Regions from separate parts of the Variovorax sp. OV084 genome, predicted to be linked through region 1. Evidence: riboswitches for the same ligand, from Rfam matches in the RefSeq annotation. Region 1 holds a riboswitch; the other holds the start of a gene.

Region 1 (10,579 bases):
CTTCGGGCACCCAGAGTTGCTTGTGGTTGTCTTCAGTAAGCTCCACGCCCACCCATTGGCCAAATGTTCGCGAGGCGCGACGAATGTCCACCGCCACATCGAACACGGCGCCACGCACCACGCGCACCAGCTTGCCCTGTGTCTGCTGCAGTTGGTAGTGCAATCCGCGCAGCACACCCTTGGCTGAACGCGAATGATTGTCCTGGACGAACTCGACATGCCGGCCCACGGCTTCGTCGAAGGCCCGGCCGTTAAAGCTCTCATAGAAAAATCCCCGTGCGTCGCCGAACACCTTTGGCTCGACGATCAGCACATCGGGAATGACGGTGGAGGTGACCTTCACGAGCGGACCTCTTCACTCAGCAGATGCTTCAGGTACTTGCCATACCCGCTCTTGGCCAGCGGCGTTGCCAGCTTCTCGAGTTCTTCACTTGTAATAAACCCATTGCGCCAAGCGATCTCTTCAGGACAGGCAATCTTCAACCCCTGCCGATGCTCCAGCGTCGCAATGAACTGCCCCGCTTCCAGCAGGCTGTCGTGCGTGCCCGTGTCCAGCCATGCATAGCCGCGCTGCATGATTTGCACATTCAGCTGATCGCGATCCAGGTAGGCTTGGTTCACCGCGGTGATCTCCAGCTCCCCACGCGCGCTTGGCTTTACAGCCTTGGCGATGTCGACAACCTGGTTGTCGTAGAAGTACAGCCCCGTCACCGCATAGCTGCTCTTGGGCTTCAGCGGCTTCTCTTCGATGCTGCTCGCCTTGCCCTTGGCGTCGAAGGCCACCACGCCGTATCGCTCCGGGTCCTGAACGTGGTACGCGAACACCGTGGCCCCGGAAGTCTTCGTGTCCGCCTCGGACAGCAGGTGCACAAGGTCATGCCCGTAGAAGATGTTGTCCCCCAGCACAAGTGCACTCGGAGAGTTCCCGACGAACTTGTCCCCGATGATGAACGCCTGCGCCAGCCCGTCAGGGCTGGGCTGCACCGCGTACTGCAGGTTGATCCCCCACTGGCTCCCATCGCCCAGCAATTGCTCGAACCGCGGCGTGTCCTGCGGCGTGCTGATGATCAGGATGTCGCGCATTCCGCCCAGCATCAGCGTGCTCAGCGGGTAATAGATCATCGGCTTGTCGTACACCGGCAGCAGCTGCTTGCTGAGCGCCAGGGTCGCGGGGTGCAGGCGGGTGCCCGAGCCACCGGCCAGGATGATGCCTTTGCGTTGCGTCGTCTTGGTCATGTTCTTTTTCTCGTGAAAGTTCAAAGAATCTCGCGCAGCATGCGCGCGACGCCTTCCTGCCAGGGCGGCAGGCGCAGGCCGAACGTGGTCTGCAGCTTGGTGGTGTCCAGGCGCGAGTTGTGCGGGCGCTTTGCCGGGGTCGGGAAGGCACTGGTCGGCACGGCCTCGACGGCCTCCGGTCCGGCCTTGAGTTCGACACCGGCCGCCTTGGCTTGCTCGATCACGAAGCGCGCATATCCGTACCAGCTGGTCTCGCCGCCGGCGATGGCGTGATAGAGGCCAGCCTTGGCCGGGTCCTGCAGCGTCGCCCGGATGGCATGCGCCGTCACGTCGGCCAGCAGCTCCGCACCCGTGGGCGCGCCGAATTGGTCGTCGATGACGGTCAGCTTGTCGCGCTCCTTCGCCAGTCGCAGCATCGTCTTGGCGAAGTTGCCGCCGCGCGCGGCATACACCCAGCTGGTGCGGAAGATCAGGTGACGAGCGCAGTTCTGGGTCACCAGTTGCTCGCCTTCGAGCTTGGTGCGCCCGTACACGCTGAGCGGGCCGGTCGCGTCGTCTTCCTTCCAGGGCCTGGTGCCGCTGCCGTCGAAGACATAGTCGGTCGAGTAATGCACCATCAGCGCGCCGATCTGCTGGGCCGCCTCGGCCACGATTCCCGGAGAGGTGGCGTTGAGCTTGCGCGCGAAGTCAGGTTCGCTCTCGGCCTTGTCGACGGCCGTGTGCGCCGCCGCATTGACGATCACATCGGGACGCACCTTCAATACTGTCTCGGCCAGTTGCTCCGGCCGGCTGAAGTCGGCGTTGAAATCGGTGCTGTCGAAGTCGAGCGCGACCAGTTCACCCAGGGGCGCCAGGCTGCGCTGCAGCTCCCAGCCGACCTGTCCGCCCTTGCCCAGCAGCAGCAACTTCATGCCGCAGCCTTCGTCGTGTCGTATTGCTTCTCGACCCACTCGCGATACGCGCCGCTTTGCACGTTGCGCACCCACTCGCCATTGGCCAGATACCACTCGACGGTCTTGCGGATGCCGGTGTCGAAGGTCTCGGCGGGCTTCCAGCCGAGCTCGGCCTCGAGCTTGCGCGCATCGATGGCGTAGCGACGGTCGTGGCCGGGGCGATCGGTGACGTAGGTGATCTGTTCCTTGTAGGGCTTGCCGTCGGCCCTGGGGCGCAGCTCGTCGAGCAGCGCACACACGGTGTTGACGATCTCGATGTTGGGCTTCTCGTTCCAGCCGCCCACGTTGTAGGTCTCGCCAAGCTTGCCGGCTTCGAGCACGCGGCGGATGGCGCTGCAGTGGTCCTTCACGTAGAGCCAGTCGCGCACCTGCATGCCGTCGCCGTACACGGGCAGGTTCTTGCCGGCCAGCGCGTTGACGATCATCAGCGGGATGAGCTTCTCCGGGAAGTGGAAGGGGCCGTAGTTGTTGGAGCAGTTGGTGGTCAGCACCGGCAGGCCGTAGGTGTGGTGCCAGGCACGCACGAGGTGGTCGCTGGCGGCCTTGCTGGCTGAATACGGGCTGTTGGGCTCGTACTTGTTCTCTTCGGTGAAGGCGGGGTCGGTCTTCGACAGCGAGCCGTAGACCTCGTCGGTGGACACGTGCAGGAAGCGGAAGGCCGTCTTCTGCTCGGCTGGCAGCGCGCTCCAGTGGCCGCGCACGGATTCGAGCAGGCGGAAGGTGCCCAGCACGTTGGTCTGCACGAAGTCTTCGGGGCCGTGGATGGAGCGGTCCACGTGCGATTCGGCGGCGAAGTTGACCACGGCGCGCGGCTTGTGCTCGGCCAGCAGGCGGTCGATGAGGGCGCTGTCGCCGATGTCGCCCTGCACGAAGATGTGTTTCGGGTTGCCCTTGAGCGACGCGAGGGTCTCGAGGTTGCCTGCGTAGGTCAGCTTGTCGAGGTTCACGACCGGCTCTTCGCCGTTGGCGATCCAGTCGAGTACGAAATTGGCGCCGATGAAGCCAGCGCCGCCGGTAACCAGGATCATGAAGTCCCCTGCTGATATATGGAACGATCGCCTTGCGGCAAATCAACAGGCGATTATCCCATTCGGCCAGAGGAGAGAAATCAAAGGTTGGCGCCCGCGCAAGCCCCGCCTACAATCGCCCCACTGCAGGAGAGCGGGCCACCCCGGTGGCCCTACCGAAGGCGCAAACTCCCATAAACGCTCAGGTCGGTCCGAACAAGGGACCTGTACTGCACCAACTGAAACGCCGTCTGGAGAGCCATCACACCGCCCAACGTGGTCGTGATGCACCGAAGGAGCAAACCCTCTGCGGGCGCAGCGGGTGAATCTCTCAGGTACCGAGGACAGGGGGAGCGGCAACTTGGACTACGGTCGTCCGGTTGCTTTGCTATTCATTCAATAGCACACCACGCCCGTCGTTCAAGCGCTGCAACCTCAAAGGTACTTGAAATGCGCGTGATCGTTCTTGGCGCCGGCCTGCTCGGCGTGACCTCGGCTTACTACCTCCAGCAACTCGGCCACGAAGTGACCGTGATCGACCGGCAAGCCACCCCAGCCGCCGAAACCAGCTTCGCCAACGGTGGGCAGATCTCCGTCAGCCACGCCGAGCCCTGGGCCAACCCCAGCGCGCCGCTCAAGGTGCTGCAGTGGCTGGGCAAGGAAGATGCTCCGCTGCTCTTCCGCATCCGCGCCGACATGCGCCAGTGGCTCTGGGGCCTCCAGTTCCTGCGCGAATGCACGCCGGCGCGCACCCGCCACAACATCGAGCAGATCGTGCGTCTCGGAACATACAGCCGCTCGATGTTGCAACAGTTGCGCCGCGACACCGGCCTGAACTACGACCAGCGCACGCAGGGCATCCTGCACTTCTACACGACGCAAAAAGAGTTCGACGGCGCCCTCGCGCCCGCCGAGCAGATGCGCGCCCTGGGCTGCGAGCGCCAGGTCATCTCGGCCGACGAAGCCGTGAAGATCGAGCCCGCCCTCGCCCACATCCGCCCGAAGCTGGCCGGCGCCACCTACACGGCCGAGGACGAGTCCGGCGACGCCAACCGCTTCGCGCGCGAACTGGTGGGCCTGGCCACCGCGGCGGGCGTCAAGTTCCTGATGAGCCACACCGTGACCGCGCTGCGCGAAGCCGGCGGCAGCATCGATCACGTCGAAGCCACCGACAGCGAAGGCCGCTTCCAGCGCATCCGCGGCGACGCCTTCGTGCTGGCGATGGGTTCATTGAGCCCGCTGTATGCCGCCCCGCTGGGCATTCGCCTGCCGATCTACCCGGCCAAAGGCTATTCGGTGACGCTGCCCGTCAAGGACGCGTCGAAGGCCCACCAGGTCTCGCTGACGGATGACGAATTCAAGCTCGTGTTTTCGCGCTACACCTCGGAGTCGGGCGACCGCCTGCGCATCGCCGGCACGGCCGAGCTCAACGGCTATGACCGCGACCTGAACCGCGTGCGCTGCGAAGCCATCGTGCGCCGCGTCGAAGAGCTCTTCCCCGGCGCTGGCGACACCACGCAGGCCCAGTTCTGGACCGGTCTGCGCCCCGCCACGCCGAGCAACGTGCCGCTGATCGGCAAGACCAGGCTTCCGAACCTGTTCCTCAACACGGGCCACGGCACGCTCGGCTGGACGCATGCCTGCGGCTCGGGCAAGTCGATCGCGCGGATCGTGAGCGGGCTGGCGCCGGAGGTGGATTTCGCGTTCACCGGCATGCCTGCGCCCGCGCCGCGCGCGCTGCAGCCGGCCTGATCGCGTTCAGTCGTTGGCCGTAAACACCGTCAGCACCCCGGTATAGCCATACAGGTGATGCCGGGCAATCTCGCCCGCAGCGAAGAACCCGACCAGCGGCACGTCGCCCAGCGCGTGCCGCACGATCTGCAACTCAGCGCCCGGTGCGCCGAAATGCGGCCCGCCGCGCCCCGAGCAGCTCACGTACACCGCCCCTGCGATGCGCCGTGCCGGATGCGGCGCCGCCTCGGCTTCGCCCGCCGCCACGGCGCGCGCGGTGGCGAGCGTCTGCTCTTCGGGCTCCAGTTCCTCGCGGATTTCCGCGCAGATGCGCATCAGGTCGGCCCGCGCGGCCTGCGCGTTGCGGCGGCAGAAGGTCAGCCGCATGCCGGCCTCGGCCACATCGGCAATGGCGATGCCGCGCCGCGTCGGGTCCAGCCCGATGATGTGGCGCACCAGCACGTCGGCGCCCAGGTCGCCGGTGCGGCGGATGCCGTCGCTACCGGCATCGGCCAGGCCGACCAGCGTGTTGCGCACGGCGTCGATGGCCTCCTGCGGCCGTTCGAGCGACACCTGCAGATCGGCCAGCAGCACGTCGAGCGCCGGCTCGCCGTCGAGCTTCAGCAGCAGATTGCCGTCGGCCTCGGTGATCTCGCGTTCGCGCACTGCCCCCGAGCGCAGCGGCTGGCAGCCCTGCGTGACGCGCGACACCAGCCGTACGCCTTCGCCGAACACCACGCCCGACAGGCCGCCCGAGAACACCCCACCCGCCGCCCCGTGCCCGCGGATGTTGCCGTTGCCGCCGACTGCGAATTGCAGCGCGCTGCCGCGCCCCGAAGACAGCCCGCCGAACAGATAACCCGTGTCGGTGCGCCCCGCCATCTCGGCGATCAGCTCGGCCAGGTCGGGCGTTGCCGGGTCGGCGTGCACCAGTGCCGTGTGCGCCTCGAAGCCGCTCATTTCGGAATTGCCCAGCGGCGCCACGCCCGAGAACACGCGGTACTGGTCGCTCGGCAAGGCGCAAAGCATCAGGCTCATGCCGGGTTCATCGAAGTACTCGGCGTTGTTGGCCGACACGCCGATGCCGACGGTGCCCGACCAGTCGGTCACTTCGGGCAGCTCGGCGCTCAGGTGGTCGAGGATGTCCTGCGCCTCGCTTGCATAGTGGTCGGTGATGTAGAGCAGCCCCAGCGTCGGCGACGAGGCGTAGTCGGGCAGGGCCATCTGTGCGCGCAACTGGGCCAGCACGAGGCCGGCCGCCATGCGCCATTGCGGATGGGTGGCGTGACCGGAGGGAAACAACTTCATGATGCGTGCCAACCCGTTCTCTTCAACAAATGGATGTGTATGACGTCAGCGCCGGGCGGAGGTTCGCTGGCGCGCGGCTGTCGATGTCTTCTTTTTGGCAGCCGGCGCTGCAGCCTTCTTGGCCGCAGCAGGCTTGCGGGCGGCCGTTGTTGCCGGCTTGCCCATGACCTTGCCGACCGCATCGGCCAGCGGCTGGGCCATGGCCGGCACCTTCAGCTGGGCCGCGTCCTGCAGCGCCGAGCTGGCGATCTGCTGGAACTGTTCGGTGAGCGAGCCCCACCACTGCATGGGATCGACCACGCCGGCTCCGTCGGCCGCCGCGGTCTTTGCCTTGGCCGAAGCCGGCCTGCTGCGCGACTTCGTCGGTGCTGGAGCCTCTTCTTCGGGCATCTCGTCCTCTTCCTCGACCTCTTCGGGTTCGGGCTCCGGAGCTGCCGCGGCAGGCGCCGGCGCCATCGCGGCTGCCTGCTTGGTGAACGCGCTGGCGATGTCTTCCATCCGCACGTTCATGCCGCGCAGCGTCGACAGCGTCATCTTCTGCACTTCTAGCGCCTGGATCGTGGCCTTCAGGGCATGGCCGTTCTGCTCGAGCCAGTACTGCACCGTCTTGAGCTCCTGGATGCGCTTGTCGACCTCTTCCACGCTCAGCGTGGGAGCCACCCAGCTCGCAAGGCTCGGAATCCCTGGCACCGAACCGGCGCCGGTGCCCGCCGCGGCGCCACCGGCGAGGTTCTTCAGGAAGTCGAATCCGGGGACGAACTGGCTGAAGTCGAAGGGCTTGCTGGCGGTGCTCATGCGGGTGGTCTCCTGGGTGGGTTTTCTTGTGTTGCCAGCTTACTCCAAGCCTCCGGCCTTTTGGCCCGGACCTCCCCGCCTTTTACCTGCCATCAGAGCTCGCTTCGGACCTTGCTGAAGACCTTCCAGAAGGTCGCATCCTGCGACGTGGCGAAGTTGATCCGCATCATCGTGCTCGGGGGCCGGCGCGCATGGAACAGCGAGCCCGGCGCCAGCAGGTAGCCCTGGTCGAGCATGCGCTGCGTGAGCGCGTCGGTGTCCACGCCCGTGTCGACCCAGCCGAACAGCCCCGCCGGCTCCGAGGCGAAGGTGCAGCCGTGCGACATCGCCAGCTTCACCGCCCGCCCCCGCGCCCCGTCGAGGCGGATGCGCACGCGCTCCGAATGCCGGCGCAGCTGCCCCTGGTCGATGCACCACGACAACGCCCGCTCGAACAGCGTGGGTGAGGTGAGCGTGGCCAGCAGCTTGGTTTCGAGCAGCCGCTCCTTCAGCGCCGGGGGCGCGGCCAGGAAGCCGATGCGCCAGTTGGGCGCCAGGATCTTGGCAAAGCCGCTCACGTAGATGGTGCGCTGCAGCCCGTCGAGCGCGCTGAGCCGCGTGGCGTGCTCGGGTGCGAGGTGGCTGTAGGTGTCGTCCTCGACGATGTGGAAGTCGTATTCGTTGGCCAGCTTCAGCACGCGGTGTGCGCTGCCCGGCGTGAGGCTGTAGCCGGTCGGGTTGTGCAGCACGCTCACGCTGACGAAGAGCTTGGGTTGGTGCAGCGCGCAGTATTGCGCCATCACCTCCAGGTCGGGCCCATCGGCGCGCCGCGGCACCGGCAGGATGCGCATGCCCAACGCCTCCAGCCGCGCGAACTCCAGCGCCCAGCCCGGCTCCTCGACCATCACCGGGTCGCCCGCGCGCAGCAGCGTGCGGCTCACGATGTCCAGCGCATGCGTGGCGCCAATGGTGGTCACGATCTGGTCGGGCGAGGCCGGCACGTTGATGCCCACCAGCTTCTGCGAGAGGCTGCGCCGCAGGCTCATGTCGCCGGCCGGCTCGCCGTACTGGAGCGACAGCTCCTGCAGGGCGGCTGTACTGGTCATGCGCCGCACGGCCGTAGGCATGAAGGTGGACGACATCCAGTCCGGCGGAAACACCCCCATGCCCGGCTGCGGCTTGTCGCTCGGGCGGTGGAACATGCTGCGGATCAGCGAACTCGCGTCGGCCGGTATGCGCGAGGCCATCATCTGCACCGCCATCGCCGCCGGCATGCCGCTCGCGCCACCGGCGTCCGCGCCGTGGTTCGGACGGCCGTCCTGTACCGGTGCCGAATCCCGCACATAGAAGCCGCGCTGCCGGCGGGCCTCGACCAGCCCCTGCGCCAGCAGCTGGTCGTACGCGGCGACGACGGTGTACGGGCTCACGCCCTGCTGCCGCGCGCATTCGCGCACCGAGGGCAGGCGGGCGCCGGGCGGCAGCAGGCGGGTGCGGATGCGCTCGGCCAGGCGGTCGGCCAGTTGCCCCGTCAGCGACTGGGTGGAGGTGCGCGTCAGCATGCGTTGTTTTGGGCTGTGCCGGCTTCTGTGTCGAAGGAGTGACCAATACAGATTGCCCGATTGTTCGATCAACTGTACTGGAACTGTAATGGTCTCAAGTTTAGAGTGTGTGTCATGAACTGGCAAGAATTCACCGCGCTGCTGGTGCTGGCCACGGCGATGAGTTTCTCGCCCGGTCCCAACACCACGCTCTCCACCGCCCTGGCGGCCAACGGCGGCCTGCCGCGCGCCATGCGCTTCGTGGTCGCGGTGCCCGTGGGCTGGACGCTGCTGCTGGCGCTGTGCGCCGCCGGCATCGGCGCGCTGGTGGTGGCAATGCCTTCGCTGCGCCTGGCCATCAAGGCGCTGGGCATCGGCTACCTGCTGTGGCTCGCGTACAAGCTCAGCGGTAGCGCCACGCTCGGCAAGGCCGACGGCGCCAAGCTGTCTGTAGGCTTCGGCCAGGGCGTGATGCTGCAGTTCGTGAACATCAAGGCCTGGCTGCTGGCGCTCACGCTGGTGGCCGGCTGGATCGCCGGGCAGCCCGATGCGCTGCGCCGCTTTGCCATCGTGGCGCCGGTGATGCTGACCTATGCCTTCATCAGCAACTTCGCCTACGCACTGGTCGGCGCGCTGCTGCGCGAATGGCTGGCCAAGGGTTCGCGGCTGCTGTGGTTCAACCGCGCGATGGGCCTGGTACTGGTGCTGACAGCCTGGTGGATGGTGAGCGTATGAAGCTCGCCATGAAAGACGAGACGCTGGGCATGTGGCTCGGCGTCGTAGGCGTGGCTATGTTCGCCGTCACGCTGCCGATGACGCGCCTGGCCACCGGCACGCAAGACGCACCGCAGCTGTCGCCGTGGTTCGTCACGCTCGGGCGCGCGGCGCTGGCGGGCGTGCTGTCGGCCATCTTCCTGCTGGCAACGCGCTCGCCGCGGCCTGCAGCGCACCAGTGGAAGCCGCTGGCCTTCGCGGTGCTGGGCAATGCCATCGGCTTTCCGCTGCTGCTGGCCTATGCGCTGCGCGTGGTCACGGCCAGCCATGCGGCGGTGGTGACTGCCCTGCTGCCGCTGGTCACGGCCGCCGTCGCGGCCCTGGTGCTGCACCAGCGCGCGCGGCTCGGCTTCTGGCTCTGCGCCATTGCGGGCAGCCTGCTGGTGGTGGCGTTCTCGGTGCTGCGCGCGAGCCAGAGCGGCCATGGCTTCGGCTTCGAATGGGCCGATCTGCTGCTGGTCGGCGCGGTCATCGCCGCCTCCATCGGCTACATCTACGGCGCGCAGGTCACGCCGTCGCTGGGCGCCGAGCGCGTGATCTGCTGGGTCTGCGTGATGGCGCTGCCCTTCACGCTGCCGGCCGCGCTGGCGCTGTGGCCGCAGCAGCCCGTCGCCACGTCGGCCTGGCTGGGCTTCGTCTACGTCGGCACGTTCTCGATGTGGATCGGCTTCTTCGCCTGGTATCGCGGCCTGGCCCTGGGCGGTGCGCTGCGCGTGAGCCAGACCCAGCTGCTGCAGCCCTTTCTCTCGATCCTCGCGTCGATCCCGCTGCTGGGCGAGCCGCTCGACATGGTCACGCTGGGCTTTGCCGTCGCGGTGGTGGCCACGGTGGTCATCGGCAAGCGCCTCTCGCAGCCGCAAGACAACAAGGCCCGCGTCGTATACCGTGGCGACATCCAGCCGGATTGAGCGCCGCCGCGCCTGCCCGCATCATTCGAATCTCACCTCACCGCCTGAAAGAAGAAAGCCATGAACTGGAAACTCGCCGCCCGCGCCGCCAAGATGAATCCCTCGGTGCTGCGCGAAATCCTCAAGGTCACCGAGCGCCCCGGCATCATCAGCCTGGCCGGCGGCCTGCCCTCGCCCAAGACCTTCCCGATCCAGGCTTTTGCCGACGCCTGCGCCGAAGTGCTGCACAACGACGGCCAGGCCGCCCTGCAGTACGCCGCCAGCGAGGGCTATGCGCCGCTGCGCCAGGCCGTGGCCGACATGCTGCCGTGGGACGTCGACGCCTCGCAGGTGCTCATCACCACCGGCTC
Region 2 (10,579 bases), on a different contig from region 1:
GCTGAGAATGGCCGTTTCGGTCGCAGCCTGCAGGCCCTTGGCGCCCATCATGCGGCAGTACATCCAGCTGATCGGCAGCACGGCCGCATTGCCCAGCGGTGCGGCCGACACGGCGCCCACGCCGTTCGACGGCACGCCGGCCGTCGCGTGGCCAGGCAGGTATGGCACGAGGTCTTCGACCACGCACACCGGGCCCACGCCGGGGCCGCCGCCGCCGTGCGGAATGCAGAAGGTCTTGTGCAGGTTCAGGTGGCTCACGTCGCCGCCGAACTCGCCCGGCGCAGCCACGCCGACCAGCGCGTTCATGTTGGCGCCGTCGACATACACGCGGCCGCCGTGTTCATGCACCAGCTCGCACAGTTCCTTCACGCGGGTTTCGAACACTCCGTGCGTGCTGGGGTAGGTGATCATCACTGCGGCCAGCTTGTCGCTGTGCTTTTCGCAGGCGCGCTTCAGGTCGTCCATGTCGACGTTGCCCTGCGCGTCGCAGGCCGTCACCACCACCTGCAGGCCCACCATCTGCGCGCTCGCGGGGTTGGTGCCGTGTGCGGAAGACGGAATCAGGCAGATGTTGCGGTGGCCCTGGCCCTTGGCTTCATGGAACGAGCGGATGGCCAGCAGGCCTGCGTACTCGCCTTGCGAGCCGGCGTTGGGCTGCAGGCTGATGCCCGCGTAGCCGGTGGCTTCGCACAGCCAGGCGCGCAGCTGGGCGTCGAGCTGGGCATAGCCCTGCTGCTGCTCGGCGGGCGCGAAGGGGTGGATGTTGGCGAACTCGGGCCAGGTGATGGGGATCATCTCGCTCGTCGCGTTGAGCTTCATCGTGCAACTGCCCAGCGGAATCATGCTGCGGTCGAGCGCCAGGTCTTTGTCCGACAGGCTGCGGATGTAGCGCAGCATCGCGGTTTCGCTCTTGTGGGTGTTGAACACCGGGTGCGTGAGAAAGGCGCTGCTGCGGCGAAGGTCTTCGGGGATCAGCGGCGTGGTGCTGCCCGACAGGTCATCGAAGCGCGGCGCCTGCGTGCCGGCGGGCGCGAAGAGGCTCCACAGGGTTTCGACGTCGGCGCGCGTGCTGGTCTCGTCGAGCGAGATGCCCAGGTGCTGCTGCAGGCGCTGGCGCAGGTTGACGCCGGCGGCTTGCGCGCGCTCGATGATCGCCGGCGTGTCTTCGCCGGTGCGGATGGTCAGTGAATCGAACGCGGTGGTGTTGACCGGCTCGCGGCCCATCTGCGTGAGGCCCTTGGCGAGGATTGCCGTGAGCGCTGCCACTCGCTGCGCAATGCGTGTGAGGCCGTCGGGCCCGTGGTAAACGGCGTACATGCTGGCCACCACGGCCGGCAGCACTTGCGCGGTGCAGATGTTCGACGTTGCCTTCTCGCGGCGGATGTGCTGCTCGCGCGTCTGCAGTGCGAGGCGGTATGCGGGCTGGCCGTGCGTGTCGACGCTCACGCCGACCAGGCGGCCCGGCAGCGAGCGCTTGAATTCGTCGCGGCAGGCCAGGTAGGCGGCGTGCGGGCCGCCGTTGCACAGCGGCATGCCGAAGCGCTGCGTGGTGCCGCAGACGATGTCGGCATCGAACTCGCCGGGCGCGACGAGCAGCGTGAGCGCCAGCAGGTCGGCCGCGACGATGAGGGCGGCGTCGCACTGATGCGCGTGGCCTGCGAGTGGTCGCAGGTCGTGCACGTGGCCGGTGGTGGCGGGGTACTGTGCGAGCGCGGCGAAGAACTCGCCGCTCACCATCAGGTGGGGCAGCGTTTCCGACACGGTGCTCACCTTCACTTCGATGCCCAGCGGCGCGGCGCGCGTCTTGATGACTTCGATGGTCTGGGGATGGCAGTCGCCCGACACCAGGAACACGTTGCTCTTGCTCTTCACGCTGCGCTTGGCCAGCGTCATGGCCTCGGCTGCGGCCGTGGCCTCGTCGAGCATCGAGGCGTTGGCGATGGCCATGCCCGTGAGGTCGCACACCATCGTCTGGAAGTTGAGCAGGGCTTCCATGCGGCCCTGCGAGATTTCGGCCTGGTAGGGCGTGTAGGCGGTGTACCAGGCGGGGTTCTCGAGCACGTTGCGCAAGATGACGCCCGGCGTGTGCGTGCCGTAGTAGCCCTGGCCGATGAAGTTCTTGAACACCTTGTTCTTCGACGCCATCACCTTCAGCTCGGCCAGCGCATCGGCTTCGGTTGCCGGTGCGGGCAGGCGCATCGGCTTTGCGCGGCGGATGGCCGCGGGCACGATGCCGTCGATGAGCTCTGCTCGCGTTTCCGAGCCGATCACCGGCAGCATGCGCGCCTCGTCCGCCGCATCGATGCCGATGTGGCGGGCGAGGAATTCTTCGGCGTTCTCTAGTTCTTGCAAAGAGGGAAGGGCGGGCGTCGGCATGGCGGTGAGGGCTCGGGGAGAAGAAGGAAGGTGGCTGAAGAACTCAGCGGATCAGGATTCGGCGGCGAACTTGTCGTAGGAGGCCGCGTCCAGCAGGGCGTCGAGCTGTGCGGGTTCGCTCAGCTTGACCTTGAAGAACCAGCCGGCGGCCAGTGGGTCGCTGTTGGCCAGCGACGGATCGGCGCGCAGCGCCTCGTTCACTTCGGTGATCTCGCCCGACACGGGCATGAACACGTCGGCCGCGGCCTTGACCGATTCGACGACGCCGGCAACTTCGCCTTGCGCAAAGGTCTTGCCGACTTCGGGCAGGTCGACGAACACCACGTCGCCCAGCGCGTCCTGCGCATGCACGGTGATGCCGACGGTGGCTGCGTCGCCTTCGGCCGACACCCATTCGTGGTCCTTGGTGTACTTGATGCTCATGGAAAAACTCCTCGTGGAAAAAATGAATCGGGGTGTAGAGCCTAGCCGGGTCGACCGGGCTCAGCCGCGGTAGTAGCGGGTGGGCACGAAAGGCATCGTCGAGACCTCCATCGGCACCGGCTTGCCGCGCACGATGGCCTGCACGCGCGTGCCCGGTTCGGCAAAAGCGGTGGCCACGTAGCCCATCGCGATGCAGCGGTCGGCCGTCGGGCCGAGCAGGCCGCTGGTGACGACGCCGATGTCGTGGCCTTCGAAAGATTGCAGCACCGTGCCGTCGCGCACCGGAATGCGTTCGAGGGCGACGAGGCCCACGCGCTTGCGCTTCAGCGTGTCGTGGTCGGTGTGGCCGGCAGCGCCTGCGGCAGCGACGGCAAGCTGCGCGAGGATCTTTGTCGCGCCTGGAAAGCCGCCTTCGCGCGCGCCGCCCGTGCGGCGCACCTTCTGCATCGCCCAGTTGAGCGAGGCCTCGACCGGCGTGGTGGTGGTGTCGATGTCGTTGCCGTAGAGGCAAAGCCCGGCTTCGAGCCGCAGCGAATTGCGCGCGCCCAGGCCAATGGGCTTGACCTCGGGTTGGGCCAGCAGCAGGCGGGCCAGCGCCTCGGCGTCCTTCGCGGCCACCGAGATCTCGAAGCCGTCTTCGCCGGTGTAGCCGCTGCGGGTGACGAAGGCGGCAATGCCGCCGATCTGCACCGCACCGCCCGTCATGAACACGAAGCGCTCGATGCCGGGCGACAGCCGCGCCAGCGTGGCCGCGGCCTGCGGGCCCTGCAGCGCGAGCAGGGCGTGGTCGGGCAGGGGCTGCACTTGGCAGCGGCTGCCGATCTTCTGCTGGATGTGGGCGATGTCGGCCACCTTGCAGGCGCCGTTGACGATCACGAAGATCGAGCCGTTGCCTTCATTGAAGAACATCAGGTCGTCGAGGATGCCGCCTTCGTCGTTCAGCAGCAGGCCGTAGCGCTGCTTGCCGGCGGGCAGGTCGATCACGTCGACTGGCATCAGGGTTTCGAAGGCGGCCGCTGCATCGGGCCCGACGAGGCGCAGCTGGCCCATGTGGGAAATGTCGAACAGGCCGGCCGCATCGCGCGTGTGCTTGTGCTCGGCCATCAGGCCGGCGGGGTACTGCACCGGCATCGAATAGCCGGCAAAGGGGACCATGCGGGCACCGAGCTCCACGTGGAGGTCGTGCAGCGGCGTCTTGAGAAGTTCGGTAGCGGGGGCGGAAGAAGCAGCCACGGGGCACTCCAAAGGGGCAGACGAAATCCATGACGCAAGCCATGGGCCACCCCTGCTGTCCGCTTTACCTGAGAGATTCGCCCCACGATCGGGGTTTGCTCCTTCGGTGGGCCGATGGGCAGTTTTCACTGCAACGGCCTCTCTCCAGCAAGGAAACGCCGGTGTTCACCGGCGCCTTGTCAGTCCTTTTGCCTGAGCGTTCGGGAAACCCCTGCGCCTTCGGCGGCCCCGGCACGCGGGGCTCTCTCCTGACCCTGGCGAGTGTAGTGGATCGCGCGGGGCCGGGGTTCGGCGTCAGTGGATGATTTCGGCCGGCGGCAGCAGCTTGTCGATGCGCTCGCGCAGCGATTCGGCCCGCTCCACCCCGGCGGTTTTCTCGATCTCGGTGAGCATCAGCGCGGCGATGGTCAGCATCGCCTCGCGGTCGCGGGCCTCGCGCAGGGCGTCGCGCATCTGCAGCGCGAATTTCGGGTCGCGCCGCACGAACATGCGCTCGCAGATGTCGAACAGGAACATGCGCGTGGTGGCCAGCGAGCGCTTGCCGTCGAAGGTGTCGGCCGAGGTGGTGGCGACCTGGATCGGCTCGGCGGCGGCGATAGGCGCGGGCCGGGCGGGGGCTGCTACCGGTGCGGGCGCCGGTGCCGCAGCAGCAGCCTGCGGGGCCTGCAGGTAACCCCGCTGCACCAGCGCCTGGATCGCCTGTTCGGCTTCAACCCGGTTGGAGAACAGCGGACTGAAGTCGGTCAGCGAGCGCCGGCCATCGGCCATCAGCAGCAGGGCGCGCTCACGCTGGCTGAGCGTGCGCTGTCCGCCCTGGAGTTCGTCGCGCGCCTTGTCGGTCTTGGTGGGAAACATGGCAGCCACAGCTTTCGGGAATCGAGGGCTGCAGCATCGTTGCAAGTGGTGACATCTTCATGAACCGTTTGCCTTACAGGGGCAATCGCGGCTGGCCTTCAGCCCGCGCTTTCCTTGCGTATGAGCCACTGGTTGCCCACGCGCTGCAATTCCAGCGTCTTGCGGCTCTTCTCGCGCAGCTTGTCGGCGCTGTAGGTCTGTTGAAAGCTCGCGCTGGCCGCCTGCCCCTGGACGCTGATGACCAGGCTGTCGATGCTCACGCTGATGGTCGTCTTGTCGGTAATGCGCGCGCGGCGGTCCGCCTCCCAGGCCTTGCGGTCCTGGCCTCGCGGCGGCGTGAAGTCGGGTGCATAGGCGGCCAGGTAGCGCACCACGTCCCGGGCTGACCAGGCCGCGGCCCAGGCGCGCACGGCGGCTTCGACTTCGCGGATGCTGGAGGCGGGATCGGCCGGCGCTGCTGCCGATACGGGGGCTGGTGCCGCGGCGGGCGTTGCGGGCGGGGCGCCGAAGGCAGCCGGAGCCAGCAAGGCGCCGCCCAGCAGGCAGCTCAGGAATCGATTCATGGCGCAGTCCCCTCCTTGTCGGTTGTTGGCCCTTGGCCCGTCGCCCGATTCTGGCAGTGAACATCCGCCGATTCACCGGGCCGATCAGGCCCCGGAGCCCGGGCCGCTACTTGAACCCGAGCACGTGCGGCAGCCACGTGCTCAGCGCGGGCACGAAGGTCAGGATGACCAGCACCGCCCCATGGGCCCAAAGGAACGGCACCAGCTCCTTCACCAGCGCCGACATCGGTACCTTCGACACGTTGCAGGTCACGAACAGCAGCCCGCCCACCGGCGGCGTGATCATGCCCAGCGTGAGGTTGAAGATCACGATCATCGCGAAGTGCACCGGGTCCACACCCAGCTTGATGGCCACCGGCGCAAGGATCGGCGCCAGCACCATCACACCCGGCAGCGGCTCGATGAAGATGCCGAACAGCAGCAGGAACACGTTGACGATGATCAGGAACATCCACGGCGAGAGGTTCATGCTGATGAGCCATTCGGCCATCTGCTGCGGAATGCCCTCGATGGTCAGCACCCACGCGAACGAGGCCGACAGCCCGATGATGATCAGCACCGAAGCCGACAGCAGGGCAGAGCGCGAGAGGATGTCGGGCAGCATCTTCCACTCGAGCGTGCGGTAGACGAACTTGCCGCACACCAGCGCATAGAACACCGCCACCACCGAGGCCTCGGTCGGCGTGAACCAGCCGGCGCGCATGCCGCCCAGGATCACCACCGGCAGCAGGATCGCAGGAATCGCCTTCCAGGTCGTGACCAGGATCTCGCGCAGCGGAGGCGTTTGCCCATCGCCCTTGTAGTTGCGCTTTTTCGAGACGTAGAAGTTCACGACGCACATCGCCACCGCGATCAGGATGCCCGGCATGATGCCGGCCGCGAACAGCGTGCCGACCGATACGCTCTCGTCCTGCAGCGCGTAGATGATCATGATGATCGAGGGCGGAATGATCGGCCCGACGATGGCGGTCGAGGCCGTGAGCGCCGCCGCGTACGAGCGGTCGTAGCCGGCCTTGTCCATCATCTTGATGAGCATCGACCCCGGCCCCGCCGCGTCGGCCAGCGCCGAGCCCGAGATGCCCGAAAAGAAGGTCAGCGACACCACGTTGGTGTAGCCCAGCCCGCCGCGCCGGTGGCCCACGAACTGGCCTGCGAAGCGCAGCAGCACCTCGGTGAGCGAGCCGCCGCTCATGAGTTCGGCCGCAAGAATGAAGAAGGGCACCGCCATCAGCGGAAAGCTGTCGATACCGGTGAAGGTTTCCTTCAGCAGCACCATCAGCGGGTAGTTCTCCGCAAGGATCAGCGTGGTAACGGTGGAAAGGCCCAGCGCAAAGGCCACCGGCACGCCGATGGCCAGGAAAATGCAGGCGGAAACGATCAGAACAATGCTGGCATCCATGGTCGTTCTCCTTACAGCGACGCCGAGGCGTTGGCGTCGAAGTGCGCGTCGGACGCGAACTCCCTGCGCAGCACGTAGCCACGCACCACCAGCAGCCAGTGCACGATCAACAAGATGCCGCCGAACAGCATCGCGCTGTAGATGTAGGCGAATGGAATCTGAGTCACGGCAGTGAGCTGGAACATCGTGCGTTCCATGTACAGCCAGCCGTACCAGACCATGAAGCCGAAGAATGCGAAGAGCAGCCCGGCGACGACGATGCGCACCGCGACGGCCGCGCTGCGGGGCAAGGCGTCCTGCAGGTTCTCGACCGCGATGTGCCCGCCGTAGCGCAGCACCGGCCCGGCGCCCAGGAAGGTGAGCCAGATCATCATGTGGCGCGACACCTCTTCCGCCCATTCGAGCGACTGGCTCGTGGTGTAGCGCAGCACGACGTTGGTGAAGATGATGACCGACATGGCGGCCAGCAGAAGAATCAGCGCCCAGCGGTTGGCGGCGAGAAAGTAGCGCTCGAAGGCTTGCACTTTGTGTTGTTCTCTGTTCTGTCTGAAAAACGAAGCGCCCGGCGCACGCATGCGTGCCGGGCGCGTTGCCGGAGGGTCGGCCGTTGCGGCTCAGGGCTTACTTGACGTCCGTGATCTTCTTGATGTTGTCCGCGCCGAATTCCTTGGCGTAGCTCACGTAGGCGGGCTTCAGCGCCTCGCGGAAGGCGGCGCCGTCGACGGTGCGCGTGACCTTCATGCCGTCTTTCTCGAGCTGGGCAATGCCGTTGTTCTCGTCGTCGTTGACCTTCTTGCGCTGGGCAATGGCGGCCTTCTTCGCGGCTTCGGTGAACACCTTCTTGTCGGCGTCAGACAGCTTGTTCCACACCTTCGGCGACAGCAGAAGCAGCGCCGGCGAGTACACGTGGCCCGTGAGCGAGAGGTGCTTTTGCACCTGCGAGAACTTCGACGACAGGATCACCGGAATCGGGTTCTCCTGCCCGTCGACCGTGCCTTGCTGCAGCGCGCCGAACAGTTCGGGGAAAGCCATGGGCGTGGGCAGGATGCCGAAGGTGCGGTAGCCGTCCATGTGCACCTTGTTTTCCATGGTGCGCATCTTCAGGCCGGCCGCGTCGCTGGGCTTGACGATGTCGCGCTTGCTGTTCGTCATGTGGCGAAAGCCGTTCTCCGTCCAGGCCAGCGCGATGATGCCCTTGCTCGGGAACTTGGTCAGGATGTCCTGGCCGATGGGGCCGTCCATGACTTTGCGTGCATGGTCGTAGTCGCGGAACAGGAACGGAATGTCGACGATCTTGACCTCGGGCACGAAGTTGCCCACCGGGCCGGTCGAGGTGTTGACCAGGTCCTGCGTGCCGAGCTGGATGGCCTCGATCTGCTCGCGCTCGCCGCCGAGTGCCGAGTTGGCGAAGTGCTGGCACTTGTAGCGGCCTTGGGTGCCTTTCTCGATTTCTTCGCAGAACACCGTGGAGCCCACGCCGTAGTGCGACTCCTTGGAAGTCGCGTAGCCGATCTTCAGAACGGTCGGTTGCTGCGCGAAGGCGGAAGTGCCCAGGGCAAGCGAAAGGCAGGCGGCGGCGATGTGGCCGAGTTTCATGATGTCTCCGGGGTTTGAAGTCAGGTGCGCGTCAGGCGCAACGGACTATGCAACACCCGGGAGCTTTACCGCGTCGGGATTTTCACGGACGTACTCGCGAATGACGGCCTCGAAGTTTTCGTCGGACGTGAGCCCGAGCGCCCTCGCGCGCACGGTATCGATGTGGCCCGGCCAGGTCTTCACGATGCGCTGGATCGTCGGGTCGGGTGTGCGGTCCAGCAGGGCGGTGGCGGCCTTGCCGGCCACGCGCTCCAGCGCCGCGGCCATTTCGCCGACCGTGGTGGCGAGAGAGGGCAGGTTGAGCGCGGTGCGCGGGCCCCACTGCGCATCGCTGGCCTCGGCGGCGCGGATGATGCCTTCGATGGTGCGCGCCGGTGACGCAATGGCGACAGGCGTTGCGTCGGGCACGGGGCAGGCGGCGGGCAACCCGGCCAGCGGCTCGCGGATCATGCCGCTGAAGAAGCCCGAGGCCGCGCCGTTGGGCTTGCCCGGGCGCACGCTCACCGTCATGAGCCGCACGCTGCGCCCGCGCACGAAGCCCTTGCGCGTGAAATCGGCCACCAGCTGTTCACCAATGAATTTCTGGATGCCGTAGCTGGTCTGCGGCGTGGGCAGCGTGTGGTCTTCGATCACCTTCGGCAGCGGCTGCTCGGGCGAATCGCCGAACACTGCGAGCGAACTGGCGAACACCAGCACGGGTTTCGTGCCGAGCGTGCGTACTTTTTCGAGCAAGGCATGCGTGGCCGCGAAGTTGCTGCGCATGCCGAGGTCGAAGTCGGCTTCGCATTCACCGCTCACCGCGGCGGCCAGGTGGAAGATGGCATCGGCTTCGCGCCAGACGGTGGCATCTGCGTCAGCGGCGAGCTGTGCGTTCAGGTCGCCCGTCACGGTGGTGATGCGCGCATCGGCCGCGAGGTCGGCGGGAGCGCCCGCGCGGTCGACCAGCGTGATGCGTTCGATGGGCTGGGCCGGTGCGCCGGCCAGCGAAAGCTTGCCTTGCTTCAACAGCGTGCGTGCGAGGCGCGCGCCCAGAAAACCGGCGCCGCCGGTGATGACGATCTGCATGGGTTTTGTCTCCTGTGAGCCGCAAGAATAAGCGAGGCTCACCAGAGCTTGGCGCAGGCGCCGCTCAACACCACATCGGCACTGGGGGCCGCGGGCGAGGCGCTGCGCTCGCGCGTCACGACGAGGCGCGAGACCTTCGACAGCAGCTTCTCGGAGGTGTCGGGCAGCGTCAGCGTGCCAGCGCCGCTCGCCGGTATCGCGCCGATGGCGAAGGGCGCTGCATCGGCGGGCAAGGCCCACAGCACAAGCCGTTCATCGCCCGAAACGGGCCGCGCTGTCGCACCCAGCACCTTCAGCGTGACCGTGTGGCCATGCCGCAGCGAGCTGACCAGCAATCGGCCCCGGCCGTCGGTGTCGGTGAGCACGCCCACATAGCTTTGCGGCAGCCGCTCGCCCGTGCGCATCGCGAGCTGGTCGCTCGTGATGAAGGCGCCGGGCACGGCAAGGAACAACGCGCTTGCGGCGATGACGCCCGCCACGAGCCCGCCGAAGCTGAAGCCTGCGGGCCGCAGCCAGCCGGTCCAGCGAGAAGGCCGCGCCTGTCGTGCTTGCTGTGCCTGGGCGGGTTGGGTGCGTGCGGCGATCGCGCGCCAGAGATCGGCCGAAGGCTTGCGCTGCTGCACCGACAGGGCCAACTGCCCGAGCCGCTGCTCCCATTGCGCGACCACGTCGCGCACGTCCGCGCGATCGCGCATCAGCCGCTCGAAGCGCCGCCGCGCGCCGCCCTCGAGCGTGCCCAATGCGTAGGCCGATGCCAGTGCATCGAGCAGGCGGGCGTCGGTGTATCTCATGGCGCCACCCCTTGCGCGCTCAGGCAGGCGCGCAGCTTGTCGAGCCCGCGCCGGATCCAGGCCTTGACCGTGCCGAGCGGCGCATTCATCTGTGCAGCCACCTCGGTGTGCGACAGGCCCTGGTAGTAGGCCAGCGCCAAGCTCTGGCGGAAGCTGCCGTCGAGCGCAGACATGCAGCCATCGATGCGAAGCGCATGCATGGCCTGGTCGAACAGCTGCGCTGCGCCGGGGGCCGGGTCGGCTGCCGTATCGGCCTCGGTTTCTGCCTCGCCGTCCGG

What was found. Region 1 has a riboswitch for glycine ahead of BMW87_RS24590 (D-amino acid dehydrogenase). Riboswitches for the same ligand answer to the same signal wherever they lie in the genome.
Region 2: another riboswitch for glycine. It lies ahead of gcvT (glycine cleavage system aminomethyltransferase GcvT); the one in region 1 lies ahead of BMW87_RS24590 (D-amino acid dehydrogenase).

The regions. Positions count from the first base shown of each region.
Region 1 is NZ_FOII01000012.1:68,611-79,189, forward strand. Features, by position in the region: gene rfbC (dTDP-4-dehydrorhamnose 3,5-epimerase) at 1-343, opposite strand, end outside; gene rfbA (glucose-1-phosphate thymidylyltransferase RfbA) at 340-1,236, opposite strand; gene rfbD (dTDP-4-dehydrorhamnose reductase) at 1,257-2,147, opposite strand; gene rfbB (dTDP-glucose 4,6-dehydratase) at 2,144-3,217, opposite strand; glycine riboswitch at 3,334-3,434, shown strand; glycine riboswitch at 3,438-3,554, shown strand; gene BMW87_RS24590 (D-amino acid dehydrogenase) at 3,647-4,948, shown strand; gene BMW87_RS24595 (FIST signal transduction protein) at 4,955-6,235, opposite strand; gene BMW87_RS24600 (PhaM family polyhydroxyalkanoate granule multifunctional regulatory protein) at 6,281-7,030, opposite strand; gene BMW87_RS24605 (aminotransferase-like domain-containing protein) at 7,123-8,568, opposite strand; gene BMW87_RS24610 (LysE family translocator) at 8,683-9,282, shown strand; gene BMW87_RS24615 (DMT family transporter) at 9,291-10,229, shown strand; gene BMW87_RS24620 (aminotransferase-like domain-containing protein) at 10,290-10,579, shown strand, end outside.
Region 2 is NZ_FOII01000001.1:19,248-29,826, forward strand. Features, by position in the region: gene gcvP (aminomethyl-transferring glycine dehydrogenase) at 1-2,376, opposite strand, end outside; gene gcvH (glycine cleavage system protein GcvH) at 2,428-2,799, opposite strand; gene gcvT (glycine cleavage system aminomethyltransferase GcvT) at 2,860-4,032, opposite strand; glycine riboswitch at 4,078-4,190, opposite strand; glycine riboswitch at 4,203-4,293, opposite strand; gene BMW87_RS00125 (hypothetical protein) at 4,327-4,887, opposite strand; gene BMW87_RS00130 (L,D-transpeptidase Cds6 family protein) at 4,986-5,450, opposite strand; gene BMW87_RS00135 (TRAP transporter large permease) at 5,557-6,849, opposite strand; gene BMW87_RS00140 (TRAP transporter small permease) at 6,861-7,373, opposite strand; gene BMW87_RS00145 (TRAP transporter substrate-binding protein) at 7,471-8,445, opposite strand; gene denD (D-erythronate dehydrogenase) at 8,491-9,510, opposite strand; gene BMW87_RS00155 (anti-sigma factor) at 9,549-10,301, opposite strand; gene BMW87_RS00160 (RNA polymerase sigma factor) at 10,298-10,579, opposite strand, start outside.